One region of the Bacillus sp. AFS053548 genome, then DNA from elsewhere that is predicted to be linked to it. Evidence: riboswitches for the same ligand, from Rfam matches in the RefSeq annotation. Region 1 holds a riboswitch; each other region holds the start of a gene.
The links. A riboswitch is a leader RNA that binds a small molecule or an ion and turns the genes downstream of it on or off. The one in region 1 is predicted to bind lysine.
Positions count from the first base shown of each region.

Region 1 (4,225 bases):
AAATGGCCTAAAAAAACGAGGTTATATAAATGAAGAAAGAAAGTAATTTAATTATTTACGATCTAATTTTGTATTTAGTATTTCCGCTTGTTTTATATAAAGTTTTACAACACTATTTTAGTGACTATTGGGCGATGCTCTTACCGACGGTTCCAGGGATCTTATATACCTTATTTCGTTTTTGGTATACGAAACAGTTTAATGTTACTGGTATTTTTATTATCTCAACATTAACTGTTAGTACTGCCGTTGATTTAATGGCATTAGGTTCTGCGAAAAACTTAATTTTGTACAATGTGTATTATCATTTTGGGGTTGTAGTAGTATTTTTAATTTTAATGGCTTTGAAAAAGCCATTACCATATTATTTTATGATTGATATTGCTGCAATACAGGGGCAAGATCGTGAAGAAAGTAAAAAATTATATAAACATCCATCACTATTTAAAGTGTTTCAGTACTTGTTTGTCGCATGGATTATTAAAGATATCGTATTTGCTGTTGCACAATGGTGGATGGTTGATACTTATGGATTAAAAGCATATTACTCACGTACAATTATCTTTACAGTTGGTGGGTATGTTTTTGGCATAATTATGGCGATCGGCTATGCAATGGTTACGATGAGAGCTCAAAAATTAAAAGGGGACGACCCAGAGCAACCTTCCGATGAAATCATTATTTAGTAAAAGTCCTTTAAATAGAATGAACCCCACAAGTTATAAAATTCTTGTGGGGTTTTTTTACTGATTTCCATTTATCCCTTAAATGAATTTCCGACTCCTTGCAATTCCTGATCTTCTCTTGGTCTTGCATTTAAAATATTAAGTTTTTGTATTCTTTCATTTTCTGGTTCGACATGAATTAATATTTTAGGATCTACTAAAACCTTTTTTATTTCGTTTTCTATTTTATCACATAGTAAATGGGCTTCTTCAATGCTCATGTGAGATGGTAATACTAAATGGAAATCTATATGCTCCTCAGCACCCGAACGTCTCGTGCGTAAGTCATGGTATTCGATAAATTGGGATTTAAAAGAATATAATACATTTTCGATTTGTTTTAATTCATCTGTAGAAAGCCCAGTATCAAGTAGGGGGGTAAACGACTTATACCCGAGTTCGATTGATTCTTTCATGATATAAATTGCGATTCCAATTCCGATCAATGCATCGAGAAATCCCCAACCAGTGAGGCTTACTAAAATTAAACTTACTGCAACTCCGAGTGATGAATAAACGTCTGTTAATAAGTGCAAAGCATTTGATTGCATTGCAACAGAATGAGTATCATTTCCTACTTTTTGAACGATTTTTCCTACTCTCCAATTGATTAAAGCTCCAATTAACATGACGACTACACCGATAATTGGCATTTTAATTGGGGTAGGATGAAGTAGCTTTTCAACAGATTCAATAATGATCCAGATACCAGCTACAAATATTAAGATTGTTTCGACCGTACCTGAAATATTTTCAAACTTACCATGACCATAAGGATGTTCCTTATCGGGCGGTCTGTTTGAAATCCTTACAGAGAAAAATGCAATGACCGAAGCAACTAAATCCAATAAAGAATGAATTGCTTCAGAGATAATTGCTACGGAACCAGTAAATATCCCGACAATTAATTTTAATAAAACGATGAATGTGTTACTACATATTGAAAGTACTGCTATTTTGCTTGAATGCAATCTATTCACCCCTGTCCAATTTTTTCTACTTAAGTTAAGAGTTTTGTAATAAGGCAACAAAAAAGAAAAACCACTAACAATTTGTTAGTGGTTTGTTTTTTTTAGATTTAATTTATATTTATTGAAATGTTTTTTCATTTTTGAATCACCTTTTCTCTCGCATAAAACATATTCTATATTATAAATACTATTTTTGGGAAGCAAAAGCTGTGTGTGCCAGTGAATATAAATCGACAAATAATTTAAAAATGGTTTGACATCTATTTTTAGACTGTGTTATACATAGACTAATATAAAAAATAACAGTCTATTCGTAGAGGTTGCATTGTATATGAGTATCATTTTAGAGAACTGTGGGTTTTATGACAAAATGAGAAAGGATCCTATGCCGAAGAAATAAATTGCCACACATTTTATTTCTGGGACTACATTTAATAAATGTAGTACTGTCACATGTGTTTGTGAAGAGCTATTGAAGAGATGTGATTGGCTAAGTCCTTTTTAAAAAGCGATAGGCACATGAACATATCCTTCATGTGTCTTTTTTAATACACTAATACATTGAAGGAAGCTTCTTAGAATGATCTTACATTTGATTTGAAGGGAGAATACGAATGTATTTACATGGTAATAGTCGAATTAATAATGATGGACATTTAGAAATCGGAGGTTGTGATACTGTAGATTTAGTAAAAAAATACGGTACCCCTCTATACATTTATGACGAAGCATTAATTGAATCAAAATGTAGGGAATTCCATGAAGCTTTAAGAGAAACCGGAATGAAATATCAGGTTGCTTACGCGAGTAAAGCGTTTCTATGTGTTGAACAAGCCCGCTTAATAGAAAGAGAAGGTCTATGTCTAGATGTTGTTTCTGGTGGAGAGTTATATACAGCTTTGCAAGCAGGTTATCCAGCTGAGAAAATTCACTTTCACGGAAACAACAAAACAATTGAAGAAATTGAAGAAGCTTTAAATGCAAAAATCGGTTGTTTTGTAGTCGATAATTTCTTTGAGCTAGAAGTATTACAGGCCTTAGCTGAGCAACGTAATGAAGAAGTATTAATCTTATTACGTGTTACGCCAGGTGTTGAAGCACATACACATGAATATGTAATGACGGGCCAAGAAGACTCTAAATTCGGATTCGATATTATGTCTGGTCAGGCTAATGAAGCAGTGGAAGTTTCTTTAAATTCAACTAACCTAAAGTTATTAGGAGTACATTCGCATATAGGATCTCAAATTTTCGAACCAGATGGATTTGTTCATGCAATCAATGTATTAATGAGCTTTTTAAATGGACTTAAAAACGATTTAGGTTTTACAGCTGAAATATTAAATGTAGGTGGAGGCTTTGGTATTCGCTATACTTCAGAAGATGAGCCTTTAGCTGTTGCTAAACATATAGAAAAAATTACTACTATTATTAAACAACAATGTGAAGAGCTAGACTACAAACTACCAGAATTATGGTTAGAGCCTGGACGCAGTATTGTTGGTGAAGCTGGAACAACACTTTATACGATTGGTTCAACAAAAACTCTTCCTTCAATTCGTAAATATGTATCTGTTGACGGGGGAATGACTGATAATATTCGTCCTGCACTATACGGATCAAAATATGAAGCGATGCTTGCAAATCGAGCAAATGATGAGAATAAAGAAGTTGTATCGATTGCTGGTAAATGCTGTGAAAGTGGCGATATGCTAATTTGGGATTGTAACTTACCTGTTGTACAAAACAATGATGTATTAGCTGTATCTTGCACTGGTGCATATGGCTATTCAATGGCTAATAATTATAACCGTATCCGTCGTCCAGCAGTAGTATTTGTTAAAGATGGTGTTTCAAGAGAAGTAGTTCGTCGAGAAACATATGAAGACTTAGTTCGAAATGACAGAATTTACATCGAAAACTCTAGTAGATAGATAACGTTTTTGTGTTATTTGTCTCAGTTACTGACACTTCTATCTAATATAGAAGTGTTTTATTTCGTTTTCTTTAATAAAAGATGATAATTTATCGACATATAAAGACATATTTATCATTTATATTACAATATTGTAACAATTGCGACTCTCTTCGGGAATCTATGGTATAAATATTTACGTAGATTAGCGAGAGGAGAAACGCTGAAATGTTAAGAAAAAAACTAGCAGTGCTGGCGATGGCAAGTACAATAGTATTATCATTAGCGCCAAATGCTTCAGTATTAGCTGATAGCAAAGTTGAGAAAAAGCAAGCTGAAGTAGATAAGTTCCAATCACAATTTAAAGAATTAAGCAACGAGATAGAGAAAATAGATCAACAAATTAAAACAACTAAGCAAAACATAGAAGCAAAAAAAGCAGAAATTTCTGAAACAGAAGAAATTATTAAAGATAAAAAAGCGAGAATTACATATTTACAAGACAGAATTCAAAAACGTAACGATTTATTAGAGGATCGTTTAGTTGCAATGCAAAAGCAACCAAAAGTTAATCTAGTAACAGACGTTTTATTTAATTCAGACTCAATCGTAGA
Region 1 is NZ_NUHI01000084.1:27,154-31,378, reverse strand. Features, by position in the region: gene CN946_RS21575 (VC0807 family protein) at 30-686, shown strand; gene CN946_RS21570 (cation diffusion facilitator family transporter) at 758-1,696, opposite strand; lysine riboswitch at 2,003-2,176, shown strand; gene lysA (diaminopimelate decarboxylase) at 2,311-3,630, shown strand; gene CN946_RS21560 (C40 family peptidase) at 3,840-4,225, shown strand, end outside.

Region 2 (4,225 bases), on a different contig from region 1:
CTTGCATAGAAAATCTTCCTTTTTCTTCGCCAGCTTTATTGAAATACAGAATAATCCCTGTAGTAGATTCGATTAGTAGGAAAACCGAAGCAATAACACCAATCCAAAAATGAACTACTCTTACTTTTTTCATCTTAATATTTCTCCTTTTCTTTTCTTGATGAAATTAAAGTTACAATAGAAAACTTAATTTTTACTTAATATCATTAAAGTATTTTCAGTTTTTTAATGTGGAGATTATAATATTAAGTGTACAATTGCACGAAAGAGGTGAGAGGAAATGGACAATCACTTAAAAGAAAAATTAGCGCTTCTACCTGATCAGCCTGGTTGCTATTTGATGAAAGATATTCAAGGGACGATCATTTACGTAGGAAAAGCTAAAGTTTTAAAAAATAGGGTTAGATCTTATTTCACGGGATCCCATGATGGTAAGACATATCGATTAGTTCAAGAGATAACTGATTTTGAATATATTGTTACTTCTTCAAATATGGAAGCTTTAATTCTTGAGATGAATTTAATTAAGAAATATGACCCGAAATATAACATCATGCTGAAGGATGATAAATCATACCCTTTTATTAAAATAACTGCTGAAAAACATCCTCGCTTATTGATTACGCGAAATGTAAAAAAAGATAAAGGAAAATATTTTGGACCATTCCCTAATGCTACAGCCGCTAATGAAACAAAAAAATTATTAGATCGTCTATATCCATTACGAAAATGTTCTTCATTACCAGACAAAGTTTGTTTATATTATCATATTGGTCAGTGTCTTGCGCCTTGTGTAAAAGAAGTAACTGATCAACAAAATCAGGAAATAGTTAATGAAATTGCCCGTTTTCTAAACGGTGGGGAAGACCAAATACGAAAAGAGTTAGAGGCAAAAATGCTTGCTGCATCTGAACAATTAGATTTCGAGCGCGCGAAAGAGTATCGAGACCAAATTGTATCAATTGAAGCGACCATGGAAAAGCAGAAAATGATGAGTAGTGATTTAGTTGATCGAGATGTATTTGGATATGCGGTTGATAAGGGATGGATGTGTGTTCAAGTATTCTTTGTTCGAAGAGGAAAATTAATTGAAAGAGATGTATCCTATTTTCCAATTTACGATGAGCCAGAAGAAGAGTTCCTATCATTTATTGGGCAATTTTATGAAAAACCACACAATATAAAACCAAAAGAAATCTTTGTACCAGATAAAGTTGATACTGAAATTTTAAAAGATTTATTAAAAATTCCTGTATTCCAACCAAAAAGAGGCCAAAAAAAGGAACTTGTTGTATTAGCAAACAAAAATGCCAAAATTGGACTCGGTGAGAAATTTAAATTAATTGAGCGAGATGAAGAAAGAACGGTTAAAGCAATAGAAAAACTAGGAGATATTTTAAATATTGAAACTCCGTATCGAATCGAAGCATTTGATAATTCAAATATTCAAGGAACAAATCCTGTTTCAGCTATGGTTGTGTTTATAGACGGAAAACCTTCAAAAAAAGATTACCGCAAATATAAAATCAAAACTGTCGTAGGACCTGATGATTATGATTCAATGCGTGAGGTAGTACGTAGAAGATATTCTAGAGCATTAAAAGATAATTTACCATTACCAAACTTAATAATTGTTGATGGTGGGAAAGGACATCTAGCTGCAGTTGAAGATGTACTCCAAAATGAGTTAGGTCTATTCATTCCAACAGCTGGACTTGTTAAAGACGAAAAGCACCGTACTTCAGAGTTATTAATAGGACAACCACCTCAAATTGTCCAACTTGGTAGACAAAGCCAAGAATTCTTTTTATTACAAAGAATTCAAGACGAGGTACACAGATTTGCAATTGAATTCTATCGTCAGCTTCATAGTAAATCAATGGTTCAATCTGCTTTAGATGGCATAGCAGGTGTTGGGGGAACAAGAAAGAAAGCCCTTCTTAAACATTTTGGATCAGTCAAAAAAATAAAAGAGGCATCAATTGAAGAGTTAATAGAAGCTAAAATGCCAAAAAATGTTGCAGAGGAAATTTTTCAACATTTCCATAAAGAGTGATATCGTTACCAAAATTTTTATCTTGACACTATTTTCAAAATAATTTATATTTTAGTTAAAATTAAATGATTTTCTCTCGTAATAGAGGTGCAAAACTTAAAAGTATTCTGTCATAGACGTGTGGCGTTGTAATGGACAGTTGAAAGGAAGTTTTGCCGAAATAAAATGAATCCACAATTCATTTTGTTGGGACTGCATTTAAGAAATGTAGTACTGTCGCATAATAATAATGATTATGCGGGGAGCTATTGAAGAGATGTTGATGATTTGTCTATTTTATTATTTGTAAATTAGGCGCGTGAACATTGCTTCACGCGCTTTTTTGTATTCTTTTTTAAGTAAAAAGTGAGGATGAGAAAAATGGGAATTATTGTTCAGAAATTCGGTGGTACTTCAGTAGGCTCAATTGAACGAATTCAGCATGTTGCTGAAACAGTAACCAAATCATATAAAGAAGGAAACCAAGTAGTTACAGTTGTATCTGCGATGGGGCATCATACAGACGAACTAGTTAGTTTAGCAGCTCAAATTAGTCCACAAAACAGTAAACGTGAATTAGATATGTTACTTACTACAGGGGAACAAGTTTCGATTTCATTACTTGCAATGGCAATCCAAGCAAAAGGTTTTAAAGCTATTTCACTAACTGGTTGGCAAGCTGGAATTCAAACTGAATCTGTCCATGGTAATGCGCGTATAGAAATAATTCATACTGATCGAATTCAACAATTACTTGATGAAGGGTATATCGTAATTGTTGCTGGTTTCCAAGGTTTAAGTGACAACAATGAAATTACGACATTAGGTCGTGGTGGTTCAGATACAACAGCTGTTGCATTGGCAGCAGCTTTAAATGCAGAACGTTGTGATATTTATACTGACGTATTAGGTGTTTATACTACGGATCCAAGAGTTGAACCAAATGCATCTAAACTAAGCCATGTCTCTTATGATGAAATGCTAGAGCTTGCAGCTTTAGGAGCAGCGGTTTTACATCCAAGAGCAGTAGAATTTGCAAAAAATTATAATTTAATTATTCAAGTTCGTTCAAGTCAACATGATGAAATCGGTACATTTATTGGGGAGGAAACACAAATGGAACAACAATCAGTCGTAAGAGGAATCGCATTCGAATCAAATGTAACAAGGATGACTTTAAATGGTTTAAATAATCATGTAGATTTATTACCTAAAATCTTTACTTTATTAGCAAGTGAAGGTATTGATGTTGATATAATTATCCAAAGCGTAACATCAGATAACTTAGTAAATCTTTCATTCTCGATCAAATCTGAAAATATGTTGGAAGCAATAACGGTTCTAGAATCAAAGAAAGAATTTTTAGGTTACCGCTCATTTGATTTTGAAAGTGAACTTGCTAAAGTTTCAATTGTAGGTAGTGGAATGGTTTCTAATCCAGGTGTTGCTGCAAAAATGTTTAAATTTTTAGCTGAAAGTGAAATCCCTGTAAAAATGGTAAGCACTTCTGAAATTAAAGTATCAACAGTTGTACCGAAAGCAAAATTACAAGAAGCAGTTCATGCTCTTCATAAAGGATATGAATTAGATCGTATTAATGAAGAAGTAGTAGTAGAAAACTAAATTTAAAATAAACCCTTTTAGGCGTACCAATTCTTATATATATAGGCTTTGAAATATTGATTTTATCAATATTCATCACGTTCAGATATCCCGAGCCGTATAGTATAGAGATAGCGCTTAAAAGGGTTTTTTATTCGTTAGGCGAATAAATTATATAAAGATTCTGTAAATTTAAAATGAGTAAGGCGAACGGCTAAATGGTAAATAAAAGAAGGAGGTATTAATAATGAGGCATAGTATACTTGCCTACGGATATGGAGAAATAGTGCTACAGTTCGTTCTATTAATACTCGCCATTTTGTTTTTTGTTTGTATTTGTTTATTCTTGTTAAATTCAATTATTAAAGGAGTTAAAAGAAACAAAAATTTTGAGGTAATTAGAAGGCAGGATCAAAGTAAGGATAGGGAAGAGAAGGGGTAGGGAAGTTGAATAATAAGTCTCTAACTGATCTTTTTCTTAAATTAAAGTAAAAATTTTGACTTAATGATTTATTTGTTAATACTCATTGTTGTACCTGTATTTGAATTTATATATCAATATTTCAAGAAAAAAACACCACAAGGACC
Region 2 is NZ_NUHI01000008.1:29,754-33,978, forward strand. Features, by position in the region: gene CN946_RS05075 (PepSY domain-containing protein) at 1-133, opposite strand, end outside; gene uvrC (excinuclease ABC subunit UvrC) at 281-2,056, shown strand; lysine riboswitch at 2,131-2,312, shown strand; gene CN946_RS05085 (aspartate kinase) at 2,417-3,658, shown strand.
Region 2: another riboswitch for lysine. It lies ahead of CN946_RS05085 (aspartate kinase); the one in region 1 lies ahead of lysA (diaminopimelate decarboxylase).

Region 3 (4,225 bases), on a different contig from region 1:
GATCCGGAATAGTTTGTATATTTTTTGGAACGGCACCTTTTATAGGAGTATCTGGCTCACTAGCTTCTAAACTAGTGTCTCCTTTTAATAATTTTGCATCTCGTTTTGAAATGGAGACGACTGCATCTGGAAGTAATGATTTTAATTGATCAAGCGCTCCAACATGGTCGCCGTGAGCATGAGTTAAAACGATATTCGTAATTTTTTTGCCTATTTGATTAGCTGCTTCAATAATTTTAGTCGCACTAAAAGATAGCGCTGTATCAATCAATGTAAGCTCGTTTTCTTCTTCAACTAAAAAACAATTTACAGGAAAGAAATTTGGTAAAAAGCTTAACTCATAAAGATAATTATTTTTCGTAATCTTCATTTCATAACCTCCTAATAATAAAAACTAATACCTTTAGTTTTATAATACTAAAGGTATTAGTTTTTGTGAACAAAAATTCCGAATTTACAAAAAAATAATTAAAATAACTAAAAAACCCTTCCATCCAAGATGAAAGGGCTATACTTCATAATTATTTTCTAGATAAGTCCATCTCTTTATAAGAAACAACCTTTGTTTTATGTTTGACTTTATAACCTAACCAAACAATTAAGAACACAGGAATTCCAATGTATGAAATAAGTACACCTTGCCAATCAATTGCATTACCTGTGAAAGCTTGCCAGTTTTGAGCTAGTACAATAAATAAACAAGCTAAGAATGCTAAGATTGGACCTAGTGGGAACCATTTTGCGCGATAAGGTAAATCTTTTAAATCCTTTCCTTGAGCAACATAAGCCTTACGGAAACGGTAATGTGAAATCGCAATACCTAACCAAGCAAGGAAACCTGATAATCCTGATAAATTTAATAACCAAGTATACACTTGACCTTCACCGAAAAATGAAGATAAACAAGCAAGTGAACCAACTGCAAGTGTTACATATAAAGCATTTGTAGGAACACCATTTTTATTTACTTTTGTTAAGAATTTAGGAGCTTTTCCTTCAATTGCTAAAGTATATAACATACGAGTTGATGCGTAAGTTCCACTATTACCTGCAGATAAAACTGATGTTAAAATAACTGCATTCATTACAGAAGCCGCAAATGCAACACCTAATTTTTCAAATACTAAAGTAAATGGACTAACAGCCACGTCGTTTTTAATTAGACCAGGGTCTGTATAAGGAATTAATAAACCAATTACGATTATAGCTAAAACATAAAATAAAAGGATACGCCAGAAAATTTGACGGATAGCTTTTGGAACATTTTTTTCTGGATGTTCTGTCTCCCCTGCTGCAACACCGATTAGCTCTGTACCTTGGAATGAGAAACCTGCAACAATAAAGATTGATAAAACACCTAAAAATCCATTATGAAACGGAGCATCTCCAACAGTAAAGTTTTTGAAACCTGCATGATGTCCACTGATAATGCCAAAAATCATTGCAATACCAACAACTAAAAAGACAACTACAGTTACAACTTTAATTAATGAAAACCAAAACTCTGATTCACCATAGCCTTTAACTGAAAGTAAATTTAAACCTAATATAATCACTAAAAAGATTCCGCTCCATAATACTGCTGGAGAATGAGGGAACCAATATTTCATCAGCATTGCCGAAGCTAATAATTCAAAAGCTAAAGTGATTGCCCAGTTATACCAATAATTCCAACCCATAGCAAAACCAAATGCTGGATCAACGTAGCGAGATCCATAAGTACTAAATGAACCAGAAACTGGCAAATACGTCGCCATTTCACCTAAACTAGTCATTAAGAAATAAACCATAATACCAATTAGTCCGTAAGCTAAAACAGCTCCACCAGGACCAGCTTGACTAATTGAAGTTCCACTAGCTAAAAACAAACCTGTCCCAATTGAACCACCAATTGAAATCATCGTTAAATGTCTTGCTTTAAGGCCCCTTTTTAAAGAACCATCGTGAGTATTCGATTCTACTCGATCATTTTTAGGATTCGTTAGTCCCATCTTTGTTGCCTCCTCTTCATTCTTGCAATCTTATCTTTTCGCGAGAATATGGGACGGTATAAAAGTGTTGTATGATGTGTATTTTACTCAGTATTTTCGACAATATGTAAAGATTGGAAAATCTGGTAAAAACAAAAAACACGTGAAGCAATGTTCACGTGTTCAAGACTCAAATTTATGTGTCAAACAGCATCAACATCTCTTCAATAGCCCTCCACAAAAAAAATCTTGTGACAGTCCTATGCTTATTCAGCAATAGGCCCAGTAATAAATTTAAATGGTAAATTTATTACTTCGGCAGTTTCACCTTTTATTACTTTTCACAGGTACCATAAACCTCAAAGTAACGACTAATCAAAACTGCGCCTCTATCCATACGAGATAAAGATTATATTAAATTAATTTTTATAAACTCAATATACAATCTATTAATCTAGTTTGTCAATAAATTTTTCGACAAAAACAGACTCAACCTAATAAATGAATTACTTGGTTTTCGCTTCATGATGCTCATATCTTGTACCTAGCACTTATGTTTTTGTATAATAATTCTATGTACTTCAAAGGAGGAATTTTTCACATGACAATTTATAAAGCATTGACACTTGCGGGATCTGATAGTAGTGGTGGAGCTGGATTACAAGCTGATATTAAAACATTTCAGGAACGTAATGTTTATGGCATGAGTGCAATTACAACTTTAGTAGCGATGGATCCGCATAATCATTGGCATCATCAAGTATTTCCAATTGATATAGATACAATTGCAGCACAATTAGAAACAATCGTTGTTGGCGTTGGAATTCAAGCAATGAAAACAGGTATGCTTGGTTCAACTGAAATAATTGAGTTAGCTGCAAAAACAATAAAAAAACATAATATTGATCGAGTTGTTGTAGATCCAGTTATGATTTGTAAAGGAAATGACGAGGCTCTTCACCCAGAAACAAATGATGCATTAAGAGAAATTTTAGTACCACTTTCAACTGTTGTAACACCAAATTTATTTGAGGCAGCTCAATTAGCTAAAATGCCTCCAATCTGCACTGTTGAACAAATGGAAGAAGCAGCACGCAAAATCCATGAATTAGGGGCTAAATATGTTTTAGTTAAAGGCGGTAGCAAAATTCAGCATGAAAATGCAATAGATGTATTATTCGACGGTGAAAAAATAGAACACTTAGAATCTGACAGAATTGAAACTACATATACACACGGTGCAGGATGTACTTACTCTGCAGCGATTTGTGCAGAGCTTGCTAAAGGAGCAGAACCAAGAGAAGCAATCTACACTGCAAAGAAATTCATTACTGAAGCAATTCGTCACTCATTCCCACTTAATCAATATGTTGGTCCAACAAACCACATGGCTTATCGATTACATGGTGAAGGCTAATAACAAATAATGGGGCTGTCTCATAAGTCAGATTAACTGACGTATGAGGCGCCTTTTTTTAATTGTAAAAAATGGTGGTAGGAGATCTCAACAATGCTTTAGCTTAAAGCTGATATGATTGATCTTTTTTACAGATAATTAGCAGATTTTTACTAAGTTTTTATTCGATTTGAACAGATTTGCTAGTTTTGATTTGAAAGTATCAACTATTATCTAATTTAGAGGTCACAATACCGTAACTGGTATGGGTAATTTTTAATTTTATTTGCGATTTCCTGGAATTTAATTGCAGTTTTACTAATTTTATTTGCGATTCTCTAATTTTAATTGCAGCTTTGCCAATTTTAAGATTTTATTTGCAGTCCAAGTACATTTTTTATTTTAAAGAATAAAAAAAGGGCAAAGGTTTCCCTATCCCCCATTTTCCTACTATTCATTTGACAATACTCTTAATTGCCTTAAATACATTTCTTCCTTTTAAATAAATGTATCTTTCCCATTTAGCTATTAAACCATTTCCATTTTCACCATTTTCAATCTGAAGCGCGTGCTGTTTATGAAACTCAGCAACTCTTTCATTATGTTTTGTATGCAAGGTGTTTAAACGGTTATGAAGATGAATTGCATGTTTGTTCAGTCCCATATGATTACCTCCTCCTTTAGTTATTACCATCTTAAATAATTTATAAATAGCTTGAAGCATAAACTATTAATTTCTACTCTATTTCCTATATACATTTACACTTCAATAAATTTGAGTACCAAGTCAAATTACCACGATTTAACATTTTTTTTATGTATTGCATGTTATTATATATAGAAAGGAAGTGGAATTTAT
Region 3 is NZ_NUHI01000006.1:45,898-50,122, reverse strand. Features, by position in the region: gene CN946_RS03980 (MBL fold metallo-hydrolase) at 1-370, opposite strand, end outside; gene CN946_RS03975 (amino acid permease) at 522-1,991, opposite strand; lysine riboswitch at 2,191-2,370, opposite strand; gene pdxK (pyridoxine/pyridoxal/pyridoxamine kinase) at 2,572-3,387, shown strand; gene CN946_RS03965 (hypothetical protein) at 3,821-4,030, opposite strand; gene CN946_RS03960 (hypothetical protein) at 4,224-4,225, shown strand, end outside.
Region 3: another riboswitch for lysine. It lies ahead of CN946_RS03975 (amino acid permease); the one in region 1 lies ahead of lysA (diaminopimelate decarboxylase).